Linked DNA regions of Halioglobus japonicus. The protein of the gene in region 2 binds, or shares a complex with, the protein of the main gene of each other region. Links are inferred from orthologs where the notes say so. Each region holds a gene or a part of one and is shown on either strand. Other genes may lie near its edges.

Region 1 (2,907 bases), 2.4 Mb from region 2 along the record:
GTTCGCGCAACCTTTAATGGCCTGCGTGATATGGCTGCTCCCGAAGACGTTGCTGCCAAGCGCGGCAAGTCTGTCGAAGAAATTTTGAACTAAGTATTGGGTTGATTCGTCATGGCAAAAGCAATGATCAAAGTTACCCAGGTTAAGAGCACCAACGGTCGCCTGAAGAACCACAAGGCGTGCGTTGCTGGCCTCGGCCTGCGTCGTATTGGTCATACCGTAGAAGTGGAAGACACTCCTTCCGTTCGCGGCATGATCAACAAAGTTAACTACCTGGTACGGGTTGAGGACTAAATCATGTCAGAAGTAATGCGACTGAATACCCTGAGCCCCGCCCCGGGTGCTCGGAAAGACAGCAAGCGCGTTGGCCGCGGCATTGGCTCCGGTTACGGCAAAACTGCCGGCCGTGGTCACAAAGGTCAGAAGTCTCGTTCCGGCGGCAGTGTTCGCCCCGGTTTCGAGGGTGGCCAGATGCCCCTGCAGAAGCGCCTGCCCAAGTACGGTTTCACCTCACGCATCGCGCGCACTACTGCGCAGATCCGTCTGGGTGAGCTGAATGCAGTAGAAGCTGAAGTGATCGATCTGGAAGCCCTGAAGGCTGCCGACCTGGTCAAGCAGAACGTAACCCGCGCTCGTGTTTTCCTGTCAGGTGAACTGAGCAAGGCCGTTACGGTCAAAGGCCTTGCGGTCACCAAAGGTGCCCGCGAAGCTATCGAAAAAGCTGGCGGAAAGATCGAGGACTAAATGGCGGGACAGGCGCCCTCAGTAAATAAGGCAGGCATGGGCGAGCTTTTTGCTCGCCTTCGTTTTGTCTTACTGGCAATTATCGTTTATCGGATCGGGACTCATATTCCCGTTCCGGGAATTGACCCCAACCAGCTGCAGGCACTGTTCAACCAGAACCAGGGAACCATCCTTGGTCTGGCCAACATGTTCTCCGGTGGCGCCCTGGAACGTATGTCGATCCTGGCGCTGGGCATCATGCCTTACATCTCTGCATCGATCATTATGCAATTGATGGCGGCAGTCACGCCCCAACTGGAGCAGCTGAAGAAAGAAGGCGAGTCTGGCCGCCGTAAAATCAGCCAGTACACGCGCTACCTGACAGTAGTGCTGGCTATTATCCAGGCCACTGGTATGACCGTGGGTATGGCCAATCAGGGAATGAGCTACGACACATCGATGTTGTTCTATGTGATCGCAATCACTTCTCTGGTAACCGGCGCAGTCTTCATGATGTGGCTCGGTGAGCAGATTACAGAAAAGGGCGTAGGTAACGGTATCTCACTGTTGATCTTCGCCGGTATCGTAGCGGGCCTGCCCGCGGCGATCGGCCAGTCTCTGGAGCAAGCGCGCCAGGGCGAGCTGAACATTCTGCTGCTGCTGGGCATTCTGGCATTCGCGATTGTGATGATCTTTGCGATTATCTTCATCGAGCGTGGCCAGCGTCGCATCACGGTGAACTACGCCAAGCGCCAGCAAGGCCGCAAGATGTACCAGGCGCAGAGCTCGCATCTGCCCCTGAAGGTGAACATGGCGGGTGTTATCCCGGCTATTTTCGCCAGCAGCATCCTGCTGTTCCCGGCGTCTATTGCCCAGTGGTTTGGCTCGGGTGATGGCGCAGACTGGCTGCAAGACCTTGCCGTGGCGATTGGCCCCGGCCAGCCGCTGAACATTTTGTTGTTCACGGTGTTTATTGTGTTCTTCTGCTTCTTCTATACGGCGTTGATGTTTAACCCGTCAGAAGTAGCTGACAACCTGAAGCGGTCCGGTGCATTCGTACCTGGTATTCGCCCCGGTCAGCAGACCGCCAATTACATTGACGGCGTGCTGACTCGACTGACGGTATTTGGCTCGGCGTATATCGCCATTGTGTGTCTGATTCCTCAGTTCCTGGTAGTAACAGCCAACGTGCCGTTCTACCTTGGCGGCACCTCACTGTTGATTGTGGTTGTCGTTGTAATGGACTTTATGGCCCAGGTGCAGAGTCACCTGATGTCTCACCAGTACGATTCGGTGATGAAAAAGGCCAACCTGAAAAATATTGGTAGTTCCGGTCGCGTTCGCTAAGCGCCGGATGATACGGAGAAGTAACGATGAAAGTACGTGCATCAGTAAAGAAGATCTGCCGCAACTGTAAGGTTGTGCGCCGCAACGGTGTGGTGCGGGTAATCTGCAACACCGATCCGCGTCACAAGCAGCGCCAGGGTTAATTCCCGGCGTAGTTGATTTTTAGTAACGATATCGCTAGAATGCTGCGCCTTTCGCGCGCTCCACTGGCTGATTTTCGGAAAACCGAAGAAAATCAGTGGTTTGCGTAAACCGCAGTTAAGCGAAAAAGAGAGTAATTGGAGAAAGTTGGATGGCTCGTATTGCCGGTGTCAACATACCTGATAACAAGCACGCTGTTATCTCACTGACTTACATCTACGGTGTAGGTCGCACCACTGCCAAGGAACTGTGCGCCGCTACTGGTGTTGCAGAGAACGCCAAGATCGGCGATCTGTCCGAGGAAGACATGGATGCACTGCGTGGCAAAGTAGCTGAGATGACCGTCGAGGGTGACCTGCGTCGGGAAGTCTCCATGAACATCAAGCGTTTGATGGACCTGGGCTGCAACCGCGGCCTGCGTCACCGTCGCAGCCTGCCGCTGCGCGGGCAACGCACCAAGACCAATGCGCGTACCCGTAAGGGCCCGCGTAAGCCGATTCGCAAGTAAGGAGCGACCCTAACGGGTTCGGGCCTCGGCCCACTCACAGCGAATCCTTTTTAGTGTAGCTGCACCGAGTGCAGTGTTGATATTAAAGTAGGAAAACGACATGGCGAAGCCAGGTGCCAAAGGCACTCGTAAGAAAATCACCAAGACTGTTGTCGACGGTATCGCGCACGTACACGCGTCCTTCAACA
Region 2 (4,351 bases):
TGCGATGCGCGAAGTAGCCCTGGATCGCCTCCAGGACGAGCTCGCTGAGCAGGAGCAGGAATTGGCGCAGCTGCAGGCTCAGGCCGAGCGCAAGATGGCCGCAATGACCCGTAATGTGGCCGAAATGCAGGCGCGGATGACCCGCCTGGATGCACTTGGTCAGCACCTCACCGCCATGGCAGATCTCGAAGAGGGTGAATTTGATTTCAGCGAGCCCCCGGCTATGGGTGGTCCGCTGGGCGGCGAATTCAGCGTTGAATACAGCACCTCGGACCTGATGGCCGAGCTCGGCCTGTTTCAGGCCCGGGTAGAAGACCGTGAGCAGCAGTTGGAAATTCTCGAGACGCTGCTCAGTAACCGCAAGCTAGATGAGCAGACGTTCCTCTCCGGGCGCCCGGTCGAAAAGGGCTGGATTTCCTCTTTCTATGGCAAACGCAACGATCCCTTTACCGGCAAGCCCGCCTTCCATCACGGCGTCGATTTCGCCGGTAAGGAAGGCACCAATGTCATCTCTGTGGCGGCCGGCGTTGTTACCTGGACGGGGTCCAAGAGCGGTTACGGTGAGACCATTGAAATTTCCCATGGCGATGGCTTTGTCACCCGCTATGCCCACAATAAAGAGAGCCTGGTCAAGCCGGGTGATGTGGTGCGCAAGGGCCAGCCGATTGCCTTAATGGGTTCCACCGGTCGCAGTACCGGTGCCCATGTCCACTACGAAGTCTACAAGCACGGTCGCTCAGTCGACCCGTCAAGTTACATACGACGAACCCGCCGCTGACGCGTATAATCCCTTCTTTTTGTTCCCGCCCGTCCACGTAGGTCCGGCGGGTTGTTTCGTATACAAGACAAGTTGAACAGCTATGATTGGCAATCCCCTGAAGATGATTTTTGGCACCCGCAATGACCGGGAGCTCAAGCGCCTGGGCAAGGTGGTCAAAAAGATTAATGCCCTGGCCGAAGACACGGCGGCGCTCAGCGATGAGCAGCTGAAAGCCAAGACGGAAGAATTCAAAGGTCGGCTGGCGAACGGCGATACCCTGGACAAGATACTGCCCGAAGCGTTTGCCGTTGTGCGTGAGGCTGGCGAGCGGGTTCTGGGCCTGCGCCATTTTGACGTGCAGCTGATCGGCGGCATGGCGCTGCACGAAGGCAAAATTGCAGAGATGCGCACCGGTGAGGGTAAGACGCTGGTAGCGACCCTGCCGGCCTACCTGAACGCGCTGGCAGGCAGCGTACACCTGATTACGGTCAACGATTACCTCGCCACCCGGGATGCTGCCTGGATGGGGCCCCTGTATGAATTCCTCGGTGTCAGTGTGGGTGTGATTCGCTCCGGGCAGTTGCCGGAACAGAAAACCGCCGCCTATAGCGCCGACATTATCTACGGCACCAACAACGAGTTTGGTTTCGATTATCTGCGCGACAATATGGCCTTCACCCTGGGTGACAAGATGCAGGGCAACCTGGCCTTTGCCATTGTCGACGAGGTGGATTCCATCCTGATCGATGAGGCCCGTACACCGCTGGTGATTTCCGGCGCCTCTGAAGACAGTTCAGAGCTTTACAAGCGCATTAACAAGCTCATTCCTTCGCTCCAGGCTGATGTTGAAGGCCAGTCCGGCCACTTCACTGTGGATGAGAAGGCCCGCCAGGTGGAGCTGACTGAAGACGGTCATGAGTTCATTGAGGGACTGTTGATTCGCGAAGGTCTGCTGCAGGAGGGCGACAGCCTCTACGCGGCCACCAACTTGAACCTGCTGCACCACGTGTATTCAGGCCTGCGTGCCCACGCCATGTTCCAGAAGGATGTGGAGTACATTGTACAGGAAGGGCAGGTGGTGCTGATCGACGAGCATACCGGTCGTACCATGCCCGGCCGGCGCCTCTCTGAAGGTCTGCATCAGGCGATCGAGGCGAAAGAGGGCGTGGCGATCCAGAGTGAAAGCCAGACCCTGGCGTCCACCACCTTCCAGAACTATTTCCGCCTGTACGACAAGCTCGCCGGCATGACCGGTACCGCGGATACAGAGGCCTTTGAATTCCGCCAGATTTATGGTTTGGAAGTGTTGGTCATTCCCACCAACAAGAAGCAGGAACGCAAGGACCTCAACGATGTGGTCTACCTCAGCCGCGAAGAGAAGTTCGACGCCATTGTTGCCGACGTGAAGGATTGTATGGAGGCAGGTGCACCGGTACTGGTAGGTACGGCCTCTGTTGAAACCTCAGAAGAACTGTCGGCGCGTTTCCGCAAATCCAAGATTCAGCACAAGGTACTGAACGCCAAATACCACGAACAGGAGGCGGAAATTATCGCCCAGGCGGGCCGCCCCGGTGTTGTGACCATCGCCACTAACATGGCGGGCCGCGGTACCGACATCGTGCTCGGCGGTAATCTGGAGGCAGAAATGACTGCCGCTGGCGAAATCTCCGATGTGCGCAAAGCCGAGCTCAAGCAAGCCTGGGAGCAGCGTCACCAGCAGGTGCTGGAGGCCGGCGGCCTGCATATTCTCGGCACTGAACGACACGAATCACGCCGTATCGACAACCAGCTGCGCGGCCGTGCCGGGCGCCAGGGTGACCCCGGTGTGTCGCGGTTCTATCTGTCGCTGGAAGATAACCTCATGCGCATCTTCGCCTCTGACCGGGTGAAAAACTTCATGCAGGCCCTGGGCATGGAGAAGGGCGAGGCGATTGAGCACCGCATGGTGACCAACGCGATTGAAAAAGCCCAGCGCAAAGTAGAAGGCCGCAACTTCGATATCCGCAAACAGTTGCTGGAATATGACGACGTCGCCAATGACCAGCGCCAGATCATTTACGAGCAGCGCAATGACCTGCTTGGTGAAGCGGACATTTCCGACACTATTACGGCTATTCGCGCTGATGTGGTGAACGAGGCGGTCGACAGCTTTATTCCGCAGATGAGCGTGGAAGAGCAGTGGGATATTCCAGCCCTGGAAAAGCAGCTCGAAGCCGAGTTTGCGCTGCCGCTGCCCGTGCAGTCCTGGTTGGACGCCGACGACAAGCTTCACGAAGAAGCCCTGCGTGAGCGAATTGTGAATGAAGTTCAGGCGGCCTATGAAGCCAAGTGCGAATCTGTGGGCCCTGACATGCGCAAGATCGAAAAGCAGATCATGCTGCAGGTGCTCGATACGCTGTGGAAGGAGCACCTGGCGACGATGGACCACCTGCGCCAAGGTATTCACCTGCGCGCCTACGCCCAGAAAAACCCCAAGCAGGAATACAAGCGCGAGTCCTTTGCCCTGTTTGAAGACCTGCTTAGCAATCTCAAGCTTGAGGTGGTGAAATTCCTCAGCCATGTGCAAATCCAGCGCCAAGATGAAGCAGAGCTGATTGAGCGGCAGCGCCGGGAAGCTGCCGAGCGTGAAAAGCTCGCCTTCCAGCACGCCGAAGCATCTGCGATGGGTGAGTCCGAGGCGGAAGAGCCGCAAGCGCCGCAGCAGCCCTCCACCTTTACCCGCGAAGCGCCCAAGGTGGGCCGCAATGATCCCTGCCCCTGTGGCAGCGGCAAGAAATACAAACAGTGTTGCGGCAAGCTCTAAGGTGATTTGATGGCCGTAGGAAACGATACGCTCCCCAAGCTCCTGCCCGTGCCAGGGCTGCGCCTGGCCACGGTATCTGCCGGTGTAAAGACACCGGGACGCAAGGACCTGGTATTGATGGAGCTGGCCCCTGGCGCCAACTGTGCCGGCGTGTTTACCCAGAATGCATTCTGCGCGGCGCCGGTAGCGGTGGCCGAGTCACATCTGGGTGCAAGCCAGGCACAGCCTCGTTATCTGCTCGTTAATACTGGCAATGCCAACGCGGGCACCGGAGAGACTGGCCTGCGTGACGCACGTGCCTGCTGTGCTGCTGTGGCAGAAGCCACAGGGTCAGATGCGGCAGAGGTTTTGCCGTTTTCGACGGGCGTCATCGGTGAGCCGCTGCCGGTAGAGAAAATCACCGCGGCAATTCCCGCGGCGGTAACCGGCCTTGATGCCGACGGCTGGGCCGATGCGGCGGAAGGTATTCTTACTACTGACACGCGGCCCAAGGGTTTGTCGGTGTCTTTCAACTGCGACGGCATCGACTATGTTGTGACCGGTATTGCCAAGGGCGCGGGTATGATCCGCCCCAATATGGCGACCATGCTGGGCTATATTGCCACTGACGCTGCGGTGGCTCCGGAGCTGCTGCAACGTCTGCTCAGCGAGGCGACCGACATGTCGTTCAACCGGGTCTCGGTTGATGGTGATACCTCCACCAACGACGCCTGCGTCTTGGTGGCAACCGGTGCCGCGGGCAATGCTGTCGAGCAAGATGCCGGTTCAGCATTGGCGCTGGCACTGCG

The links.
Region 1: the proteins of secA (region 2) and secY are in contact, whole or in part, in a crystal structure (PDB 3DIN), measured with the Thermotoga maritima proteins. The link is inferred for Halioglobus japonicus from one-to-one orthologs. Residues at the interface, in WP_004082002.1 of Thermotoga maritima: Glu261, Ala262, Arg263, Lys300, Ala301, Arg302, Thr303, Ile304, Ile305, Leu323, Tyr324, Asp325, Pro326, Val329, Ser330, Tyr333, Ile336, Lys340, Phe345, Val349, Glu363, Phe364, Tyr374, Ser375, Gly376, Gly377, Glu393, Ile395, Thr482, Ser483; in WP_004081795.1 of Thermotoga maritima: Glu108, Gly109, Glu110, Glu111, Ala236, Glu237, Arg238, Arg239, Ile240, Thr241, Ile242, Gln243, Tyr244, Ala245, Arg246, Arg247, Val248, Thr249, Gly250, Arg251, Arg252, Val253, Tyr254, Gly256, Ala257, Ser258, Thr259, Tyr260, Leu261, Pro262.

Annotation. Positions count from the first base shown.
Region 1 is NZ_CP019450.1:1,328,266-1,331,172, forward strand. It holds secY (preprotein translocase subunit SecY), read left to right. Parts: upstream 1-744; coding sequence 745-2,070; downstream 2,071-2,907. Other genes in the region: rpsE (30S ribosomal protein S5), read left to right, coding at 1-93; rpmD (50S ribosomal protein L30), read left to right, coding at 112-294; rplO (50S ribosomal protein L15), read left to right, coding at 310-744; rpmJ (50S ribosomal protein L36), read left to right, coding at 2,097-2,213; rpsM (30S ribosomal protein S13), read left to right, coding at 2,363-2,719. UniProt on the Escherichia coli protein: The central subunit of the protein translocation channel SecYEG. Consists of two halves formed by TMs 1-5 and 6-10.
Region 2 is NZ_CP019450.1:3,717,693-3,722,043, reverse strand. The notes cover bases 507-3,763. They hold secA (preprotein translocase subunit SecA), read left to right. Parts: upstream 507-860; coding sequence 861-3,563; downstream 3,564-3,763. Other genes in these bases: argJ (bifunctional glutamate N-acetyltransferase/amino-acid acetyltransferase ArgJ), read left to right, coding at 3,573-3,763; BST95_RS17470 (M23 family metallopeptidase), read left to right, coding at 507-778. Outside these bases: more of BST95_RS17470, read left to right, coding at 1-506; more of argJ, read left to right, coding at 3,764-4,351. UniProt on the Escherichia coli protein: Required for protein export, interacts with the SecYEG preprotein conducting channel.